DNA from 3 places in the Streptosporangium sp. NPDC048047 genome. Region 2 is predicted to be linked to each of the others. Evidence: predicted binding sites of a transcription regulator. Region 2 holds the regulator's gene; each other region holds the start of a gene.

Region 1 (7,310 bases), on a different contig from region 2:
ACGGGCCTCCGAGGTGATCGGGGCGTGCTCCAGCGAGCGCAGGGCGTCGTCGAGATACTCCCGGATCAGGCTCTCGCACGCGGCGAGCGCCCCGGTCTCCTGGATGATCTGCCGCAGCCGGTCCACCCCGGCCTCGTCCAGCGCCGGGTCGCCGAGCATGGCGCGCACCTGGGCGGCCTGGGCCGGGGAGGCCGCCGCGAGGGTGCGGGCGATGAGCATGGTCCGCTTGCCCTCGCGCAGGTCGTCGCCGGCCGGCTTGCCGGTCTCCAGCGGGTCGCCGAACACGCCGAGGATGTCGTCGCGGAGCTGGAAGGCGATGCCCACGCACTGGCCGTACTCCTCGCAGAGCCGGTCGATCCACGGCTCGCGCCCCCGCGTGGCCAGCACCAGGCCCAGCCGCAGCGGCTGCTCGACCGAGTACTTCCCGCTCTTGAACAGGGCGACCCGCAGCGCGCTGTCGAAGGTGCCCTCGCCGTGGGCCTGCTCCAGCAGGTCGAGATACTGGCCGCACATCAGCTCGGTGCGCATGTGGTCGTGGACGTCCTGGGCCGCGGCCAGGGCGGCCGGCGGCAGCCCGCTGGACCGCCACATCTCGCCCGACCAGATGAGCATCAGGTTGCCCAGCAGGATGGCGGAGCCCATGCCGAACTGCGCGGCCGAGCCGTGCCAGCCGGCGTCCTCGTGCAGGGCCTGGAACCTGCGGTGCGCCGACGGCATGCCCCGGCGCATGTCGCTGGCGTCCATCACGTCGTCGTGGACCAGCGCGCTCGCCTGGAGGAGCTCCAGGGACGCGGCGGCGTTGAAGAACGCCGGGTCGTCCTCGCCGCCCGCGCCGCGCCAGCCCCAGTAGCAGAACGCCGGGCGCAGCCGCTTCCCCGCGGAGAGGAAGTCCTCGGCGGCGGAGATGAGCGGCGCCGCCTCGGGTGCGCTGACCTGGGGCCGCTGCCGGTCGACGAACTCCCTGAGGGCGCGGTCCACCTCGATGCGGACGATATCGAGTGTGGCTGCGGAAGTGGTCATGCCCAGACATTATCGGTCCAAGCGGACGGATTCCTATCCGCGGGACACTACGGCGTTTCGCACGCACCGTTACCGAGGGAAGGGACACCCGAAAGGCCCCCCGAGCAGGAAGGGCACCGGAAACCGGGCCGCGCCGGCCGCCGCGCCCCCGCGCACGGGGTGACACGGTGCGACGACGTCCTCGCGGATCGGGCCGTGCGGCGGCCGCGTCCCCATGGATGGCCGTGCGGGCGGCCGTGCCCCCGCGGCCCTCGCGACCCCCCGCGCACCGGGTGACGCGGCGCGACGACCCCGCCGCGCGGCGCGACCATCCCGCCGCGCACCGGGCGGCGCGGCGTGACAGCGCATCCCACGAGTACGGCGGGCGGCGGCGCTCCGAGTACCCTTGGGGCATGGCTCTGGGTCGCCCGTCCGTCCTTCCCGACCGCGTGCCCACCGTCCGCGAGCTCCTCGCCGCCGGTGGCCGTTCCTTCTCCTTCGAGTTCTTCCCGCCGAAGAACGCCGATGGCGAGCGCCAGCTCTGGCGCGTCATCCGGGAGCTGGAGGCGCTGCGCCCCACCTTCGTGTCGGTGACCTACGGCGCCGGCGGCGGCACCCGCGACCGCACCGTGGAGATCGTGGAGCGGCTCGCCCACGAGACCACGCTGACCCCGGTCGCCCACTTCACCGCGGTCAACCACTCCCTGCGCGAGCTGCGCCACCTGGTCGGCCGGTTCGCCGGCGCGGGCGTGCGCAACATCCTCGCGGTGCGGGGCGACCCGCCCGGCGACCCCGCCGGCGAGTGGGTGCGCCACCCCGAGGGCGTCCAGTACGCCGAGGACCTCGTCCGGCTGATCCGCCAGTCCGGCGACTTCTGCGTGGGCGTGGCCGCCTTCCCCTACAAGCACCCCAGGTCGGCCACGATCGAGTCCGACACCGAGTACTTCGTGCGCAAGTGCCGTGCGGGCGCCGACTACGCGATCACCCAGATGTTCTTCCGTGCCGAGGACTACCTCCGGCTGCGCGACCGGGTGGCCGCCACCGGCTGCGACACGCCGATCATCCCGGGCATCATGCCCGTCACCCAGATGAGCACGATCGCCCGGTCCGAGCAGCTGTCGGGCGCGCCGTTCCCGCCGGAGGTCGCGGCGCGGTTCGAGGCCGTCGCCGACGACCCCGCCGCCGTGCGTCGCCTGGGCATCGAGCACGCCATCGAGCTGTGCCGGACGCTCCTCGACGAGGGCGCGCCGGGCATCCACTTCATCACCTTCAACCGCTCCAGCGCGACCCGCGAGGTCTTCCAGGCGCTCGACATCTCCCCCGGGCTCCCCGTCGCCCCGCAGGCCGCCCTGACCGGCTGAGCCGGGCCCCGGAGCCTCAAGCCCGGCCGGTCCACGGGCGCGCGGCGGGCCGGAGCCGGACGCGGACGGTACGGCGGGCGGATCGGTGGGCTGCGGACCGGGGCCGGACGCGGACGGCATGGCGGGCGGATCGGTGGGCGGCGGCTTCACACGGCCCGCCACGTCACCCGGCTCACGCCGTCCGGCTCACGCCTCCGGGGGCCGTCCGGCCATCGGCCTGAGGGGGAGCACCGTCCCGAGGATGGCGTAGCGCTCGTGGCCGCCCGGGAAGACGAACCGGGTGAGCAGGTCGACGAAGCCCATGCTGTGGTAGAGGTGCCTGGCCGCGGTGGGCCGGTCACGGGTCGACAGCACGGCGGTGCGTTCCGGACGGCCGCCGCACACCGCGACGACCATCGCCCGGCCGATGCCCCCGCCCTGGTGGTCGGGGTGGACGTGGACCTCGGCGAGGTCGAAGGCGTCTCCCAGCCAGCCCCGCGCGCTCCCCTCGCCGTTCCGGTCGGCGAGGGCCCGCATGACCACGTCGTGCCACCACTGCCCGGGGACCCCGTGGAAGCCGTAGGCGAGACCCACCGGCGTGCCGGTGGCGTCCTCGGCGAACACGCAGGAGAACCCGGGCTGGACCGAGTGGTTCTCCATGATCGTCCTGCGGCCCGGGACCTGCTCCTCGGGCGGGCTCATCGCGGCGGTGTAGACGGCGAGGATCGCGTCCAGCCGGGAGGTGAACTCAGCGGGTCCGACCCGGCGCAGTCCGATCACCTTCCGCACCCTAGCAGGGACGATGCCGCCCGAACCGGACCGAGCCGGGAAATGAACGCCCGGCGGTACGGCGGCGCGGCGGGAACCGGCCGGCCGTCCCGGTGAGCGCGCCGGCGGCCGGCGGCCCGCGGCGTCACGGGCCTCCTACCCGGCGGTGGTCCTCTCCTCCGCCGCGGCCGTCTCCCGCGCGGGGGCCGGCTCCTCCACCTCGGTCGCGACGCCCCCGGTGAGGCGGAGCAGTTCGGCGAAGGACGTGGGGAAGACCGTGTGCGGGTGACCCGCCGCGGCCCACACCGTCTCGTACCGGCCGAGCCAGGTGTCGACCAGGGTCCGCAGGGGGGCCGGATGGCCGACCGGGGCCACCCCGCCGATCACCTGGCCGGTGGCCGCCCGGACGAAGTCGGGACTCGCGCGCCGTACCTTCGCCGCGCCGGCCGTCCGGGCCACCAGGGCGGTGTCCACCCGGTGGGCGCCGCTGGTGAGCACCAGGAGCGGCTCGCCGTCGGCGTCGAAGACCAGGCTGTTGGCGATCGCTCCGACCTCGCAGCCCAGCCGGGCCGCCGCCGTCGCCGCGGTCGGGGTCGCCTCCTCGAACACCACGATCTCACCGGCGGCGCCGTGCTCGCGGAGGACCGCGGCGACCTTCTCCACATTCGGATGCAACTTTTCTGGCACGCGGCCACTCTAAACAGTTGGACCGTTGCATGCCGTCCCATTGACCGTGATGGGGACGAGACGACGATGCACTATGGTCCCTTGATCCAGAAATCACGGTAACGAGGGGATGGTCCAGATGAGAGTCCGACGGCGGCTCGGAGCGGCCACGCTGGCTGCGGCGGCCCTCCTTGTCTCCTCACCCGGTCTCGCGAGCGCCGCGGCGGCTCCCCGCACCCCGGCGGGCGCCCTCCCGGCCGCCGCGGTCCCGGTCACCGCTTCCACGGTCACCGGGGCCCCGGTCGGCGCGGCCGCGGTCCCGATGGCGGCGCCCGCGTTCACCGCGCCCGGCCGGACGCTCCGGCTCGGCGCCAAGGGGGCCGAGGTCAAGGTGCTCCAGACGCGGCTGCAGCAGCTCGGCTACATGCCGGGCACGGCCGACGGCCGGTACGGCGGGGGCACCCTGACCGCGCTGTGGGCCTTCCAGAAGGTCCACGGCATCGCGCCGACCAGCACCGTGGCGAGCAGGACGTGGCGGGCGCTGGAGGCTCCGCGCGCCCCGAGGGTGCTCGTGCCGGGCGGCCGGGCGACCCGGGTCGAGGTGAACCTCACCCAGCAGGTGATGGTCCTGTACGTCGGCGGGAGGGTGCGGCTGATCAGCCACATCTCCTCCGGCAGCGGGATCCCCTACTGCGAGACGGCCACCTGGAACGGCCGGACCCAGCGGTTCTGCGGCAACGCCCGCACGCCGACGGGCGACTACCGGACGACCTGGCGGCGAAGCGGCTGGCACACCTCCTACCTCGGCAAGCTGTACAACCCGATCTTCTTCAACGGCGGCATCGCCCTGCACGGTGCGTTGTCGGTGCCGCTGGCCCCGGCCTCGCACGGCTGTGTGCGGCTGCCGATGAACGTCGCGTCGGCACTGCCCAAGCTGCTCGGCACCGGAGTGCCGGTGCACGTCCGCGGGAGGTTCGTGCGGTAGCCCACGGGACCGTCCGCGGTCTCCACCGCGGCCCGCCCGCCGCCTCTCCGTACGCCGTCTCCGCCGTGGCCCGCCCTTCCCCGGCGGAGCCGGTACGGCGGGGCGCGCGGCGGCCGCGACGGGAGCCCGCCCCGCCGGTTCGCAGGCCGTCCCCGAGCCCCTGTTCGAGCGCGGAGAACCCCGGGAGATCCCCATCTCCCGGGGTTCTCGCTTTTCCCGCCGATCGAACCTTTGTTCGCCGCCCTGCTTGACAGTGCGGGTGATCGAATTTATGTTCGATGTAAAGATGCGAGGCTCGCGGCTCGCGTCCAGGGGCGGTCGTCCGCCGTCGCCGCCGTCACGGCGGCGACGGCGGGCGGGAACCGGACGGGGAGAGGGGAAGCTCCTCGTCCGGCCGCCCGGCGGATTTGTCGGTGGTGTCTGCGAGCCTTGACATCACCGGTGAGAACGCCGGGAGCCGCTTGCGACCAAGGAGGTTGAAGCGCAGTGATCCATCGACCCGGTGACTCGGGCGGGCCCCGGCTCTCGCCCACGGTCCGGGCGCATCTGGCCGATGCGCGCGACTGCCTGGAGGAGGCCGCCGCCGCGACCACCCCCGCCACCCGTTACGTCGCGGCCCACCTGGCGGCCCTGCGTGCCGCCGCCGCGGTCCTGGCCGCCCGCCCGCGCCCCATGGACGGCCGCAGGCGCAGGCTGCGCAGCGCCTGGGAGCTGCTGCCGGAGGCGGAGCCCCGGCTGGCCGACTGGGCCCCCTATTTCGAGATGAGCGCCACCAAGCGCGCCTCGGCCGAGGCCGGCATGACGCGCGTGGTGTCGGCGCGCGACGCCGAGGAGCTGATCTCCGAGGCGGAGCGGTTCGTCGCCACCGTCGAGAAGATGCTCGGCGTGCCCGTCCAGCCCACCCTGCCCGGCAGCGTCCCGCTGGCCGGCTGACCCCCGCCGCCCGGCGAACCCCCTCACACGCCCTCACACGCCGGCAGGCGCGCCCCTCACCGCGTCGTCCCGCCGTTCCGTCATCCCGTCGCCCGCGTCCGCGGCGTCCCGGTCCCGTCCTGTGGCCCTGCCGGGCACTCAGGAGACCCCGGCCGGGCGCTCAGGGCCTCCCTGCCGGGCGCTCAGGGGACCGCCGAGGGGGCTGACGCGTCCGAGGAGTCCGTCCGGCGGTCCACCCGGTGGCGCAGCAGGAGCATCGCGGCGTCGTCGCCCAGCGGGCGGCCCACGTGCCGCAGCAGGTCGGCGCGCAGGGCGTCCAGGGCCAGTTGCGGATCCGATCCGCCGAGCAGGTGCGCCCGCGCCTCCAGCGGATAGAACTCGCCCGCCCCGTTGCGCGCCTCGATGACCCCGTCGGTGTAGAAGAGCACCTGCTCCCCGGGCTCGAAGGGGATGCGGTACGGCTTCGGCTCGCTGACCCGCAGTGCGCCCATGCCCAGGGGCAGCGCCTCCTCGGGCGGTTCGGCGAAGCACTGCTTGTCGCCGGCTCCCAGCACCATGGGCGGCGGGTGACCGCAGTTGACGATGGTGATGGAGGCGTCGCCGGTGATCTCGGCGAGGATCGCCGTCACGAACTGCTCGCCCGAAAGCTCCCTGGTCAGGGCGTTCTCCAGGCGGGTCACCACGCGCAGCAGCCCGGTCTCGTCGTGGGCGGCCTCCCGGAAGGCGCCCAGCACCACCGCGGCCGTCTCCACCGCCTCCAGGCCCTTGCCCTGCACGTCCCCGACGATGATCCGCACCCCGTGCGGGGTGGTGACCACGTCGTACAGGTCGCCGCCGATCCGGGCCTCGGCGGTGGCGGAGGTGTAGGAGACGGCGACGCTGATCTCGGGTCCGGCCCGGCGCGGCACCGGCCGCAGCAGAACCCGCTGGGCGGCCTCGGCCACCGAGCGGACGTCGGCGAGTTGCCGTTCGTGGCGGAGCCGGCCGGCGCTGGCCAGCACGCTGGCCATGGTGACGCCCAGGATGGCCATCATGGTGATGTTGGTGCGGGAGCTCCACAGGACGTCGTAGTGCAGGCCGAGGGCGACGCACAGCGCCAGCGCGACGATCCCGACCACCGTCGTCCGGCCCAGGCCGCAGGCGACGCTGGCGAACGCCGGGCCGAGGGCCAGCAGGGGGAGCAGTCCGGTCTCCGGGCCCGAGCCGAGGTCGGCCAGGGCGACCACGGCCATGACGACGAAGGGCAGCAGCCGTAGGGTGCCCTGGGTCCTGCTGCCCCCGACGGAGGTCAGCAGTCGCAGGAAGGCGCGGGTCTTCGTCGAGCCGAGCATCGCCACGACGACGTCGAGGCGGCTTTTCGGGGACGGAGGAGAGTGATCGTGCCGATCCTCTCTCCGTGCCATGTTCACCACATCTCGCTAAAGCCGTATTTGCCTTTTCCTACCACAGTGAAGGTCTTCTGTGGCGGTATGCGAGTGATCTTCCGGAGATACGGCGTGTCGCACTCCGCGGCCGTGGGCGCGCCGCGGCGGCACGCCCACGGCGACGGTCAGAACGACTCGACGGCGCGCCGTGCCTCGGGGTCGAGCACGCCCCAGTTGATGAGCTCCTCGGTGAGC
Region 2 (7,310 bases):
CGGCCGACACCCGCGAGCGGTACTACGTGCTCGACATGTTCCCCTATCCCTCGGGCGACCTGCACATGGGCCACGCCGAGGCGTTCGCCATCGGCGACGTGGTGGCGCGCTACCGGCTGCAGCGCGGCGACAACGTGCTGCACCCCATCGGCTGGGACTCCTTCGGCCTGCCCGCCGAGAACGCCGCGATCAAGCGGAACGCCCACCCGGCCGAGTGGACCTACGCCAACATCGACACCCAGGCGAACTCCTTCAAGCGCTACGGGATCTCCTTCGACTGGTCGCGCCGCCTGCACACCAGCGACCCGGAGTACTACCGCTGGACCCAGTGGCTGTTCAACCGCTTCTTCGAGCGCGGCCTGGCCCACCGCAAGGGCGGTCTGGTCAACTGGTGCCCCGCCGACCAGACCGTGCTGGCCAACGAGCAGGTCAAGGACGGCAGGTGCGAGCGGTGCGGCGCCGAGGTCGTCCGCCGCGAGCTGACCCAGTGGTATTTCAAGATCACTGACTACGCCGACCGGCTGCTGGACGACATGGCCCAGCTGGAGGGCCAGTGGCCCGAGCGCGTGCTGACCATGCAGCGCAACTGGATCGGCCGCTCCGAGGGTGCCGACGTCGACTTCGCGATCGAGGGCCGCGACGAGCCGGTCACCGTCTACACCACCCGCCCCGACACCCTGTACGGCGCGACCTTCTTCGTGGTCGCCCCGGACGCCCCGCTGGCCGAGGAGATCGTCTCCGAGGAGCAGCGGGAGGCGTTCGAGGCGTACCGCGCCGAGGTGGCCAAGCTGTCGGACATCGACCGGCTGTCCACCGAGAAGGAGAAGACCGGCGTCTTCCTGGGCCGCCACGCGATCAACCCGGTCACCGGCGAGCGCATGCCGATCTGGGCGGCCGACTACGTGCTGTCCGACTACGGCCACGGCGCCATCATGGCCGTCCCCGCGCACGACCAGCGTGACCTGGACTTCGCCCGCGCCTTCGACCTGCCGGTCCAGGTCGTCGTGCACACCGGCCTGGCCGACCCGGGCGAGACCGGCGTCGCCACCGCGGGGGAGGGCACCCTGGTCAACTCCGGCCCGCTGGACGGGCTGAGCAAGACCGAGGCGATCAGGAAGATCATCGAGGTGCTGGCCGAGCGCGGCACCGGACGGTCCACGGTCAACTTCCGGCTGCGCGACTGGCTGCTGTCCCGCCAGCGCTTCTGGGGCTGCCCGATCCCGATCATCCACTGCCCGGACTGCGGCGAGGTGCCGGTCCCGGACGACCAGCTGCCGGTCACCCTGCCCGACCTGCGCGGCGAGGCCCTGGCGCCCAAGGGCGTCTCCCCGCTGGCCTCGGCCGACGAGTGGGTCAAGGTCGCCTGCCCCAAGTGCGGCGGCTTCGCGCGGCGGGACACCGACACGATGGACACCTTCGTCGACTCCTCCTGGTACTTCCTGCGCTACGTGGACCCCTCCTACGAGGAGGGCCCGTTCGACGTGGAGAAGCTGCGCCTGTGGGGGCCGGTCGACCAGTACGTCGGCGGCGTCGAGCACGCGGTGCTGCACCTGCTGTACGCGCGGTTCTTCACCAAGGTCCTGCACGACATGGGCCTGGTCGGCTTCACCGAGCCCTTCCGGCGGCTGCTGAACCAGGGCCAGGTCATCAACCAGGGCAAGGCGATGTCGAAGTCGCTGGGCAACGGCGTGGACCTGGGCGAGCAGATCGACGCCTACGGCGTGGACGCCGTCCGGCTGACCGTGGTGTTCGCCGGCCCGCCGGAGGACGACATCGACTGGGCCGACGTCTCCCCGGCCGCGTCGCAGAAGTTCCTGGCCCGCGCGTTCCGCGTCATGGCCGAGGCCGGCGCGGCCTCCGCCCCCGGCGCCGACGTCTCCACCGGTGACCTGGAGCTGCGCCGGTTCACCCACCGGACCGTCGACGAGGTCACCAAGCTGGTCGAGTCCCACCGCTTCAACGTCGCGGTGGCCCGCCTGATGGAGCTGACGAGCGCGGCCCGCAAGGCCATCGACGCCGGTCCCGGCGCCGCCGATCCGGCGGTCCGCGGGGCGGCCGAGGCGCTGGCGGTCATGCTGTCGCTGGTCGCGCCGTACACCGCCGAGGAGGGCTGGGAGCGGCTGGGCCACCCCGCGTCGGTGGCCAGGGCGGGCTGGCCCGCGGTCGACCCGGCCCTGCTGGTCCAGGAGTCGGTCACCTGCGTGGTGCAGGTCGCCGGCAAGGTCCGCGACCGGCTGGAGGTCTCCCCGGGGATCTCCGAAGCCGAGCTGGAGACGCTGGCGCTGGCCTCGGACAAGGTCCGGGCCTTCCTGGACGGTGACCCGCGCAAGGTCATCGTCCGTGCGCCGAAGCTGGTCAACATCGTCCCCTGACGCCCCAGGGGCGCCCGGACATGCTCCGGGCGCCCCTGCCCTCCGGGGTGGGCCGGGGTCAGCGGCCGAGAGCGCGGAAGAACGCCCTGATGTCACCGGCGAGCAGCTCGGGCTGCTCCAGGGCGGCGAAGTGGCCGCCGCGGTCGAACTCGGTCCAGTGAACGATCTTGTCGGTGCGTTCGGCCAGTGAGCGGATCGGCAGGGCGATGTCGCGGGGGAAGACCGCCACGCCCATCGGGGTGGGCGAGACCTCCGGCCTGCTCCACGCCTGGGCGAACTCGTAGTAGAGCTGCGCCGAGGACGCGGCGGTGTTGGTCAGCCAGTAGAGCGTCACGTTGGTCAGCAGGACGTCGCGGTCGACGTCCTCGTCGGTCCACTCGGTGAACTTCTCCGCGATCCAGGCGAGCTGGCCGGCGGGAGAGTCGGCCAGGCCGTGGGCGAGGGTCTGCGGGCGGGTCGACTGGATCGCCCGGTAGCCGCCGAGCTCGCCGGTGAAGCGCTCCAGACCGGCCAGCCGGGCGCGGTCCGCCTCGCCGAGCCCCTCCAGTTCGTCCGGCCGGCCGGAGGGGAAGGTGAGCAGGTAGTTCACGTGTACCCCGATGACATGCTCGGCGTCGATCAACCCCAGCTCGCGGGAGACGCCCCAGCCCCAGTCGCCGCCCTGCGCGCCGTAGCGGTCGTAACCCAGCCGGGCCATCAGCGTCGCCCACGTCCGGGCGATCCGGTTCAGCGTCCAGCCGGCCTCGTTGAGCGGCGCGGAGAACCCGTACCCGGGCAGGGACGGGATGACCAGATGGAACGCGTCGGCTGGATCCCCGCCGTGCGCACGCGGATCGGTCAGCGGGCCGATGACGTCGTGGAACTCCAGCACCGAGCCGGGCCAGCCGTGCGTGAGGATCAGCGGTACGGCGTCCGGCTCGGGTGAACGCACGTGCAGGAAGTGGATGTCCTGGCCGTCGACGGTGGTGACGAACTGCGGGTGGACGTTGAGCCGGGCCTCGTGCTCACGCCAGTCGTAGCCGGTCGCCCAGTACTCCACCAGCTCCCTGAGGTCGTCGGTCGGCACGCCCCGCTCGGGGCCGGTACCGGGGACCTGCGGGGCGAAGCGGGTACGGCGCAGCCGCTCGCGCAGGTCGTCCAGGTCGCTCTGGGGAATCTCGACGCGGAAGGGACGGATCTCGTGGCTCATGGAAGGACTGTTTCATCCATTGTGGCAAGCTATTTGCCGCGATGACCGGCATCCTGAGGAAATGCTGGAAACCTCGGCGCGCCTGCTCCGCCTCCTGTCGCTTCTGCAGAGCCGTACGGAATGGAGCGGCGCCGAACTGGCCGACCGGCTGGAGGTCAGCCCGCGCACGGTCCGCTACGACATCGGCAAACTGCGCGACCTCGGTTATCCGGTGCGCGCCTCCCCCGGCGTGGCCGGCGGCTACCGGCTCGGCGCCGGCGCCGAGCTGCCGCCGCTGCTTCTCGACGACGAGGAGGCCGTGGCGGTCGCGGTGAGCCTGCGCACAGCCGCCGGGGGCACCGTCGCGGGCATCGAGGAGACCGCCGTACGCGCGCTGGCCAAGCTGGAGCAGGTGCTTCCGTCCCGGCTGCGACGCCGGGTGGGCGCGCTGCACGATCACACCGTCGCGCTCTCCCCGGGCGGCCCGGTCGTGCCGGCGGAGACCCTCGTCGTGCTCACGGCGGCCTGCCGCGACCGGCACCGGCTGCGTTTCGACTACCGCGCCCACGACGGCACCGCCACCGTGCGCGACGTCGAGCCCTACCGGCTGGTGCACACCGGCCACCGGTGGTACCTGCTGGCATGGGACGTCCGGCGTGACGACTGGCGGGTCTTCCGCGCCGACCGGATCACCCCGCGTACCCCGCAGGGTCCCCGGTTCTCCCCGCGGGAGGCGCCGCCGGCGGAGTCGGTCCGTCAAGGGGTGGACACCGCCCTGTTCCGGTGCCGGGCCCGGGTCACGGTGCACGCCCCCGCCGGCCTGATGGCCGCCCGCGTCCCGGCGTCGGTCCTGGTGGAGCCGGTCGACGAGCACACGTGCGTCGTCCACGCGGTCGCCGACACCCCGTACCGGCTCGCCCTGCACATCCTGATGCTGGAAGCCGACTTCGAGGTCGGCGGCCCGCCGGAACTGCTCCACGCCCTCCGCGAGATCGGCCTGCGCTGCGGCGGGGCGGGTGCCGAGGGGGCTACGCCACGGGAGCGGCGGCCCCCGGCCACGCGGACGCCGGGCGTGGAGGAGGCCGGGGGGCCGACGGAGGGCGCCGGGCGGTGAGGCGGCCCGGGAGGGTGGCGGGCACCGAAGGGCCGGCGGAGGGCACCGGGCGGTGAGGCGGCCCGGGAAGACGGAGACGGAAAGGAGCGGGCCCCGGTGGAGACCGGGGCCCGCTCCTCCAGGGAAGGGTCTAAAGCTTGCGCAGCACCGCGACGACCTTGCCCAGGACGGTCGCCTCGTCGCCGGGGATCGGGTCGTAGTTCGGGTTGTGCGGGACCAGCCAGACGTGGCCGCCCTTGCGCTTGAAGGTCTTCACCGTGGCCTCGCCGTCGATCATCGCGGCGACCACGTCGCCGTTGTCGGCCACGGGCTGCTGGCGGACGACGACCCAGTCGCCGTCGGCGATGGCGGCCTCGATCATCGAGTCGCCGGCCACCTGGAGCAGGAAGAGCGTGCCCTCGCCGACGAGCTGCTTGGGCAGCGCGAAGACGTCCTCGACGCTCTCCTCGGCGAGGATCGGGCCGCCCGCGGCGATCCGGCCGACGAGCGGGACATAGGCCGCGGTGGGGCGGCTGACGCCCTCCTGGGCGGCGTCCGGGTCCACCCACAGCACCGGCTCGCCGGGGAGGCGCACCTCGAGCGCGCGGGGACGGTGCGGGTCGCGGCGCAGATAGCCCTTGCGCTGCAACGCCGTCAGCTGGTGCGACACGCTGGAGGTGCTGGTTAGCTGCACCGCCTCGCCGATCTCCCGCATGGACGGCGGGTAGCCGCGCTGCTGCACCGAGTCGCGGATCACCTCGAGGATCTTCCGCTGCCTGGGGGTGAGGCCGAGGGAGTCACGTCTGCGCACCGCCAGGTCGTTGACGGCCGAACCGTTCTCGTCGTGCTCGCTCATGCGATCTCCTTGCCTCCCGGTCTGCATTGCCCGTGTCGCCCACAGCGACCGTACCGCCGTCGAAGATCATGTTCAAACAACTGTTCGAGTCTTCCTCGAAATGACCGACGGCGTGGTGTACAACATCGTACGGGAGTTCGATCGACATCGTGTTCGATTCGCCGATCTTTCCTCGACGTGTGTTCGACCAGGTCGGAGGGGGTGGTCAATATGAAGGCGACCGCGGCGGAGATGGCGGCGCCACGATCCCGGCGGCGGCCCGGCCGCAGGCCCGGGCCGCCGGGGAACGTCCGATACCCTGGTGCGCCGGTCCGGCTCACCAGGCGGGGCAGGGCCGTCGTGCTGGCGGTCCTCACCCTCGCCACCCTGGGGGCGCTGTGGCTCGGTCCCCGCATCGACGCGACCCTCGGGGTCGGCTATCCGGGGTGCGCCGACTCCTCGTCGGTCCCGGCCCGCGACGCCGGGCCCCGGCAGGCGGCGCCGTGATCACCGTGACGGCGCGTCCCGGCGGATGACCGCGCGTCCCGGCGGCCGGCGTCCCGGCCGCCGGGACGCGGCGGCCTCGGGGTGCGGCCTCGGGGTGCGGCGGCTTCGCGGGTGTGAGGGCCGAAAGGGGCGCCGGGGGTGTTACCGCCGTGACCGCCGGGGCAGGAGAGGGCGACACGCCGGGTCGGCGCGCTGATCAGCGACTTCGGCGCGCGGGGCCCGGCTGACTTGCGTTCATGGTCGGACCCTCCTACCGTTGGACCACAACATCTAGTGGCTCCACCGGTGAACTTCACCATAGATTGTGTTTTCGTTACCGCATTTCGACCCTTGGAAGACGTGCGCGCGCGCCCCTGCCATGGGGTTTGCGGGAAACACGAGGCGAAACACAGGGCGCGGGCCACCTGCAGGCCAAGGAGGCGACCCGCGTGCACTGTCCGTTCTGTCGTCACCCGGACACGCGGGTCATCGACAGCCGGTCCACCGACGACGGCGGCGCCATCCGCCGCAGGCGCACGTGCCCCGAATGCGGCCGCAGGTTCACCACGCAGGAGACCGTCCTGCTCATGGTCAGCAAGCGCAGCGGGGTCACCGAGCCGTTCTTCCGGGACAAGGTGATCGCCGGAGTGCGGCGGGCGTGCCAGGGGCGTCCGGTGAGCGAGGACTCCCTCGCCCAGCTGGGCCAGCGGGTGGAGGAGAGCATCCGCGCGACGGGAGCGGCCGAGATCGCCGCCCCCGAGGTGGGGCTGGCGATCCTGGGCCCGCTGCGCGAGCTGGACGAGGTGGCGTACCTCCGGTTCGCCTCCGTCTACCGCGGCTTCGAGACCCTGGCCGACTTCGAGGCCGAGATCGAGCAGTTGCGCGCGGAACGCTCCGCCAAGCAGGACTGAAACTGAATCCGAACCCCGGGCGCCGGGGGCCAGAGCGGCGCGTTGATGTGGTCCGACTCGTGGGTTCCGCGAAAAGGCGGGGCCCCGGAAGGGGGAAGTCATGACGGAGACGGTCAGCGGTACGGCCGCGGGCGGGGGCAGGCGGCTGCGCAAGGGGCTGAAGATGAAGCGCATCTTCACCACCCCCGGAGTGCATCCCTACGACGAGGTGTCCTGGGAACGCCGTGACGTCGTCATGACCAACTGGCGGGACGGCTCGATCAACTTCGAGCAGCGGGGCGTGGAGTTCCCCGAGTCCTGGTCGGTCAACGCCGCCAACATCGTGACCACCAAGTACTTCCGCGGCGCGGTCGGCACCCCGCAGCGCGAGTGGAGCCTCAAGCAGCTGGTCGACCGCGTGGTGGGCGTCTACACCAGGACCGCGGTGGAGAACGGCTACTTCGCC
Region 3 (7,310 bases), on a different contig from region 2:
TCAGCTCGTCCAGCAGCGACGGGTCGTATCCCGGCACCCGGGAGGGCAGGACCAGCGTCTCCAGCGCGGAGGCGGGCACCGCCGCGCCCTGGAGCTGCTCGATCGCGCCCACCAGCGCGTCGATCGGCGGCCTGCCCTTCCGGGAGGCGCCGGTGACGCCGTGCCAGGCGGGGGCGAAGGCCGCGAGCGTCTCGGGGGAGACCGGCTCGACCTCCTTGCGGAGCCGGGCCAGCGACCTGCGGCGCAGCAGCCGCAGCACCCCGGCGTCGCACCACTCCTCGCCCCGGCCACCGGGCCGGAACTCCCCGCTCACCACCCGGCCCGTCGCGGCCAGGCGGCGCAGCGCGTCGGTGACGACCGCCTGCCCCAGGCCGAACCGCACCGCGGCCGTCGCCGCCGCGAACGGGGCGCGGGTGCGGGCGTGCCGGGCGACCAGGTCGCCCAGCGGATCGTCCACCGGCTCCAGGAACGCCTGCGGCACGCCGACCGGCAGCGGCACGCCGAGCGCGTCGCGCAGCCGGGAGGCGTCCTCGATCGCCGCCCACCGCTCCTGACCGGCGATCCGTACCCTGATCGCCCGCCTGGACTCCTCCAGGCCGGTCAGCCACGCCGGGTCGCCCTCGCGCAGGCTGACATCCTCGGCGAGCAGCGGACCGTGCGAGCGCAGCAGGTCGGCGAGGTCCTCGGCGTCGCGCAGCGGCCGGTCGAGCCGCGCCAGCTCGCGCTCGGTGTCGGCGATGACGTCGGGGTCGAGCAGCTCACGCAGGTCGGCCTGACCCAGCAGCTCGGCCAGCAGGGTCGTGTCCAGCGCCAGCGCCTGGGCACGGCGCTCGGCCAGCGGGGCGTCGCCCTCGTACATGAACGCGCCGACGTAGTTGAACAGCAGCGACGCGGCGAACGGCGACGCCTGCGAGGTCTCCACCTCGACCAGCCGCACCCGCCGCGCCGCGATGTCGCGCATGAGCCGGATCAGGCCCGGCACGTCGAAGACGTCCTGCAGGCACTCGCGCATCGTCTCCAGCACGACCGGGAACGAGCCGTAGCGGCTCGCCACGGCCAGCAGGTGCGAGGCCCGCTGCCGCTGCTGCCACAGCGGGGTGCGCCTGCCGGGCGTGCGGCGCGGCAGCAGCAGGGACCGCCCCGCGCACTCCCGGAAGCGCGCGGCGAACAGCGCCGAGCCGCCGAGCTCCTCGGTGACGATCCGCTCGATCTCCTCGGCGTCGAAGACCGCGACGTCGGACGGGGGGTCGGAGAGCGTGTCCGGGATGCGCAGCACGATCCCGTCGTCGGAGTGGATCGCCTGGACGTCGACGCCGTAACGCTCGCGCAGCCGCCGCCCGATCGCCAGGGCCCACGGCGCGTGCACCCGCGCGCCGTACGGCGAGTGCAGCACGACGCGCCAGTCGCCCAGCTCGTCGTGGAACCGCTCGACCACCAGCGTCCGGTCGTCGGGGACGTATCCCGTGGCCTCCCGCTGCTCGGCGAGGTAGGACAGCAGGTTGGCCGCGGCGAACCCGTCGAACCCGGCCGCCCGGATCCGCTCCGCCGCGCCGTCCCCGGAGGCGGACACCTCGCGGAGGAAGGCGCCGATCGCCCGGCCCAGCTCGGCCGGGCGCCCCGCGCTGTCGCCGTGCCAGAACGGCAGCTTGCCCGGCCGGCCGGGCGCGGGGGAGACCAGGACCCGGTCGGCGGTGATGTCCTCGATCCGCCAGGACGTCGCGCCCAGCACGAACACGTCGCCCACCCGCGACTCGTAGACCATCTCCTCGTCCAGCTCGCCCACCCGCGAGGACTTCTCCCCGGCCAGGAAGACGCCGAACAGCCCCCGGTCGGGGATCGTGCCGCCGTTGGTCACGGCCAGCCGCTGGGCCCCGGGCCTGCCCCGCAGGACACCCGTGACACGGTCCCAGACGATCCGCGGGCGCAGCTCGGCGAACTCCTCGCTCGGATAGCGCCCGGCGAGCATGTCGAGCGCCGCCTCCAGGGCGCCGCGGGGCAGCGTGCGGTACGGCGCGGCCCGCCGTACCAGGGTCTCCAGGTCGTCCACCGTCCACTCGTCGAGCGCGGTCATCGCCACGATCTGCTGGGCGAGCACGTCGAGCGGGTTACGGGGACAGCGCAGCTCCTCGATCTCCCCGGCGCGCATCCGCTCGGCCACCACGGCCGTCTGCACCAGGTCACCGCGGTACTTGGGGAAGATCACGCCACGGGAGACCGCCCCCACCCGGTGACCGGCCCGGCCGATCCGCTGCAGGCCGCTGGAGACGCTCGGCGGCGACTCCACGCAGGCGACCAGGTCGACCGCGCCCATGTCGATGCCGAGCTCCAGGCTGGAGGTCGCGACGACGGCGGGCAGCCGCCCGGACTTGAGGGCGTCCTCGATCGCCGCGCGCTCCTCCTTCGACACCGACCCGTGATGGGCCCGGACGATCTCCGGGATCACGCCCCTGGACGCGCCCGCCTGCGCCATCATCTCCGCCGGGGTGGCGGACGAGGCCGTCGGCGGCGTGGAGGCGACGCCCGGCGTGGGGCCGGGCGGGGCGGAGCCGGGCGGGGTGGGGAACCCGTCGGCCCAGTGGACGGGCTCCGCAGGGGTCTCCTTCCAGGGCGTTCCGCCGTCCCCACCGTCCCCGGCGCCCCCGGCGGCGTCGGCGTCCCCGGTGCCGGGCCGCCGTTCCCAGGCCAGCTCGTTGAGCCGGGTGCAGAGCCGTTCGGCCAGCCTGCGGGAGTTGGCGAACACGATCGTCGAGCGGTGGGCGCCGATCAGGTCGAACAGCCGCTCCTCGACGTGCGGCCAGATGGACCGCCGGGTGGGCGGCTCGGTGAGCCAGCGGTCGTCGCCGAGGTCGCCGTCACCGGGAGCACCGTCACCCAGAGCGCCGTCACCGGGAGCACCGTCACCCAGAGCGCCGCCGCCGTCGTCACGGGACGGCGACCGCGGCGGGGCGGAGTCGAGCTCGGTCATGTCCTCGACGGGGACGACGACCTCGATCTCGATCTCCTTCTCCGAGGGGGGCTGCACCACGACGGCCGGACGGGGACCGCCGAGGAACTCGGCGACCTCGCTCACCGGGCGCACGGTCGCCGACAGCCCGACGCGCTGCGCGGGGGCGGGCAGGAGGGCGTCGAGCCGCTCCAGGCTGAGGGCCAGGTGGGCGCCGCGCTTGGTGCCCGCCACCGCGTGCACCTCGTCGACGATGACCGTCTCCACCCCGCGCAGCGCCTCGCGGGCCTGGCTGGTCAGCAGCAGGAACAGCGACTCGGGGGTCGTGATGAGGATGTCGGCGGGCCTGGCCGCGAACCGGCGCCGCTCCTCCGGCGAGGTGTCGCCCGATCGGATCGCCACGGAGATCTCCGGCACCGGCAGCCCGAGCCGCCGGGCGGTCTGCCGCAGCCCGGTCAGCGGCGCCCGGAGGTTGCGCTCGACGTCGACCGCCAGCGCCTTGAGCGGCGACACGTAGAGCACCCGGCAGCGCCGGGCGGCCTCGCCGTCCTCTCCGGCGCGCCCGCGGGGACCGCCGGAGCCGCGAGGATCCCGCCGGTCGCCGGGCTTCCGGACGCCCCGCGCGGTCCCGCCGGACGGGGCGGAGCCGGGCCCGCCGTCCGCCCCGGAGACAGCGGCCGTCTCCGCCGCCTCCGCCGCGCGCTCGGCGGCCAGCCGGTCGAGCGACCAGAGGAACGCCGCCAGCGTCTTACCGGAGCCGGTGGGCGCGACGACGAGGGTGTTGTCCCCGCGGGCGATCGAGGCCCACGCCCCCTCCTGGGCGGCGGTGGGCATGGCGAAGGCGCCGGCGAACCATTCCCTGGTCACCGGGCTGAAGTGGTCGAGCGCTGAGCCGGTCACGGATCCATACTGCCCTCCGCCACCGACAGAACCGTCCGCGCGCGGGACGTCGCACGGTGCGGGGGGATACCGACCGGATCGACCTTGAACATGATCTGAAAGGACCCGAAGTCCTCATTATCCGTTTTAAACCTTTTGTCCGCATAATTCTCGCGTGCACAGTTACGACGAGCGGCTGACGGACCTGGTCTTCTCCTACATGAAGGAGCGGCTCTCACTCGACCCCGTCCCCCTCGACAACCCCGGCGTGAAGGACAAACTCGACGCGGCCCTCGCCGGGCTCATCACGCCCGGCGGCACCGACGCCGGGAAGGTCCTGGACGTCTACGCGACCCAGCTGGCCCCGGCGGTCATCTCCGCCGACAGTCCCCGCTTCCTGTCGTTCATCCCGGCCGCCCCCACCAAGGCCGCCCTGCTGTTCGACATGGTGGTCTCCTGCGCGTCGCTGCAGGGCATCTCCTGGCTGGAGGCCTCCGGCGCGATCGCCGCGGAGAACCAGGTGCTCAGACTGATCGCCGACAGGGCCGGCATGCCGGCCGGCGCGGGCGGCTGCTTCGTCTCCGGCGGCTCGGCCGCCAACCTGTCCGCGCTCGTCGTGGCCAGGGACACCGCCCGGCACCGCCGCCCCGGGGGCCGCCTGCGCGTCGCCGTCAGCGACCAGGCGCACTCCTCCGTCTCCAACACGCTGCGGATCATCGGCGTGGACGCCCTCGTCGTGCCGTCCGCCGATCACCGCCTCACCGGAGAGGCGCTGCGCGCGGCCCTGGCGGCCGACCCCGACCCCTCCGACGTGATCGCCGTCGTGGCCACCTGCGGAACCACCAACGCCGGGATCATCGACGACCTCGCCGGGGTCTCGGAGGTCGCCCGCGAGCGCGGCATGTGGTTCCACGTGGACGGCGCGTACGGCGGCGCGGGGCTGTTCGCACCCTCCGTGCGCCACCGCTACGAGGGGATCGAGCACGCCGACTCCTTCGTCGTCGACCCGCACAAGTGGCTGTTCGCGCCCTTCGACTGCGCGGCCCTGCTCTACCGCGAGCCCCGCCTGGCCCGCGCCGTGCACACCCAGGACGCCTCCTACCTCGACGTCCTGCACGTGGAGGGCGACGAGTGGAACCCCACCGACTACGCCTATCACCTGACCAGGCGCGCCCGCGGCCTGCCGCTCTGGTTCTCCCTCGCGGTCAACGGCACCGACGCCTACACCGAGGCCGTCGAGAGGGGGCTGTGGCTGGCCCGCGAGACCGCCGCGCTGATCGGCCGCACCGGACACCTGGAGCTGATCCGCGAGCCCGAACTGTCGGCGGTGCTCTTCCGCCGCGTCGGCTGGACCGGGCGGGACTACTACAAGTGGTCCGAGCGGCTGCTCGCCGGGCAGGTCGGGTTCGTCACGCCGACCGGATGGGAGGGCGAGACGATCGGAAGGTTCGCGTTCCTGCATCCCGGCACGACGATGGAGATCGTGGAGGAGATCATCGCCACGACGGCGTGACCGCGGCCCGGGGTGGCCCGCTGCGGGTCCACCCCGGGCCCACCGCCGGGCTCACTGTTGGGTCCACCGTGGGCCTGCGGCGCAGGTCCCGGGTCCGTCCCGGCCCGTGCCGGGCGGCGTGGCCGCCCGGCGGACACCGGGCGCGTCCGGTCATGAGCACCGCGGGGAGGGGCCAGACTGGAGGCATGCGCCTGTCGGATTTCTGGAACCGGATGAGACTCCACTTCGGTGACGCCTACGCCGAGTCGTGGGCCCGCGACTACGTCATCGCCGGCCTGGACGGCAGGACGGTGAACCAGGCGCTGGCGGACGGCATCGCCGCCAAGGACGTCTGGCGGGCCGTGTGCGGGGTGTCCGACGTCGCCGCCGCCCTGCGCTGAGCGCCGGCGCGCGCCGATCCGCCGTCCGCACCGTCCCGCCGGTCCATGCCGCGCGGCCGATTCGCCATGCCGTCGTCCGCGACATCCCGTCGTCCACGCCGATCCGCCGTGTGCGCCGATCCGCCGTGCGCGCCGATCGGCCGTCCCGCCGGTCCGTGCCGTGCGGTCCATCCGTCCCGCGACGCGGGGTGCCGGGGACGGATGGGAGCGTCGAGCCTCCGTCGAACAATCGTTCGGCTATATTGGACACGCCGCCACCGATGGCGTGCTCTTCCAGAAAATGTCGGTCGCACCCCGTAGCTTTCTGGCAACCGATTCATCCCGTGACCCTCCAGGGGGGCTCCCATGGCAGCTAACGACCGCGAGAAGGCGCTCGAGACCGCTCTCGCCCAGATCGAGCGGCAGTTCGGCAAGGGCTCCGTCATGCGTCTCGGCGACGAGGCGCGGGCGCCCATCGAAGTGATCCCGACCAGCTCCATCGCACTCGACGTCGCTCTCGGCATCGGCGGGTTCCCGCGCGGCCGCATCATCGAGATCTACGGTCCCGAGTCCTCGGGTAAGACCACGGTCGCCCTGCACGCGGTGGCCAACGCCCAGAAGGGCGGCGGCATCGCGGCGTTCATCGACGCCGAGCACGCCCTCGACCCGGATTACGCGAAGAAGCTGGGCGTCGACACCGACGCGCTCCTCGTCTCCCAGCCCGACACCGGTGAGCAGGCGCTGGAGATCGCCGACATGCTGATCCGGTCCGGCGCGGTCGACCTGCTGGTCATCGACTCGGTCGCGGCCCTGGTGCCCAAGGCCGAGATCGAGGGCGAGATGGGCGACAGCCACGTCGGTCTCCAGGCGCGCCTGATGTCCCAGGCCCTGCGCAAGATCGCCGGCGCGCTCAACAGCAGCGGCACCACGGCGGTCTTCATCAACCAGCTCCGCGAGAAGATCGGCGTCATGTTCGGCTCGCCCGAGACCACGACCGGTGGAAAGGCGCTGAAGTTCTACGCCTCGGTCCGTCTCGACATCCGCCGCATCGAGACGCTCAAGGACGGCACGGAGGCGGTCGGCAACCGCACCCGGGTGAAGGTCGTCAAGAACAAGATGGCCCCGCCCTTCCGCGTGGCCGACTTCGACATCCTCTACGGCGTCGGCATCTCCCGTGAGGGCGGTCTGATCGACATGGGTGTCGAGCACGGCTTCGTCCGCAAGTCCGGCGCCTGGTACACCTACGAGGGCGACCAGCTGGGCCAGGGCAAGGAGAACGCCCGCAACTTCCTGCGGAACCACCCGGACATGGCCAACGAGATCGAGAAGAAGATCAAGGAGAAGCTCGGCATCGGCCCGCGCCTGGACAGCCCGGCCACCCCGCCGCCCGCCGCTTCCGCTCCCACTGCTCCCGCTCCCGCTCCCGCCGCGTCCGGCCGGGGTTCCAAGGCGACCCCCAAGCCGGGTGACGCCTGATCCGGGAGCGGCCGATGACGACGGGACCTGACTCGACGACAGGACCGACGGGATCCGACTCCGGTCCGGCCGGCCAGGCCGGATCGCGGGACTGGGGTGCCTGGCCCGACGTGCCCGAGCCCTCGGGTTCCTCCCGGAA

What was found. Region 2 encodes LexA, which represses DNA repair genes until DNA is damaged. Its sites were predicted from a motif close to TCGAACANNTGTTCGA; they were not measured.
Region 1: a site for LexA is predicted at 4,982-4,997, ahead of AB0D67_RS15125 (SAV_6107 family HEPN domain-containing protein). Genes of this name have one in related genera too.
Region 3: a site for LexA is predicted at 5,938-5,953, ahead of recA (recombinase RecA). Genes of this name have one in related genera too.

The regions. Positions count from the first base shown of each region.
Region 1 covers NZ_JBEZNH010000014.1:64,372-71,681, forward strand. The annotation lists gene AB0D67_RS15100 (polyprenyl synthetase family protein) at 1-1,020, opposite strand, end outside; gene metF (methylenetetrahydrofolate reductase [NAD(P)H]) at 1,413-2,360, shown strand; gene AB0D67_RS15110 (GNAT family N-acetyltransferase) at 2,547-3,119, opposite strand; gene AB0D67_RS15115 (YbaK/EbsC family protein) at 3,264-3,794, opposite strand; gene AB0D67_RS15120 (L,D-transpeptidase family protein) at 3,913-4,758, shown strand; gene AB0D67_RS15125 (SAV_6107 family HEPN domain-containing protein) at 5,245-5,691, shown strand; gene AB0D67_RS15130 (PP2C family protein-serine/threonine phosphatase) at 5,874-7,094, opposite strand; gene AB0D67_RS15135 (transcriptional regulator) at 7,241-7,310, opposite strand, start outside.
Region 2 covers NZ_JBEZNH010000043.1:63,072-70,381, reverse strand. The annotation lists gene leuS (leucine--tRNA ligase) at 1-2,372, shown strand, start outside; gene AB0D67_RS28965 (epoxide hydrolase family protein) at 2,431-3,561, opposite strand; gene AB0D67_RS28960 (YafY family protein) at 3,623-4,654, shown strand; gene lexA (transcriptional repressor LexA) at 4,785-5,489, opposite strand; gene AB0D67_RS28950 (hypothetical protein) at 5,700-5,975, shown strand; gene nrdR (transcriptional regulator NrdR) at 6,404-6,865, shown strand; gene AB0D67_RS28940 (vitamin B12-dependent ribonucleotide reductase) at 6,966-7,310, shown strand, end outside.
Region 3 covers NZ_JBEZNH010000001.1:105,458-112,767, forward strand. The annotation lists gene AB0D67_RS00500 (DEAD/DEAH box helicase) at 1-3,844, opposite strand, end outside; gene AB0D67_RS00505 (aminotransferase class I/II-fold pyridoxal phosphate-dependent enzyme) at 3,999-5,336, shown strand; gene AB0D67_RS00510 (DUF3046 domain-containing protein) at 5,522-5,716, shown strand; gene recA (recombinase RecA) at 6,062-7,171, shown strand; gene recX (recombination regulator RecX) at 7,186-7,310, shown strand, end outside.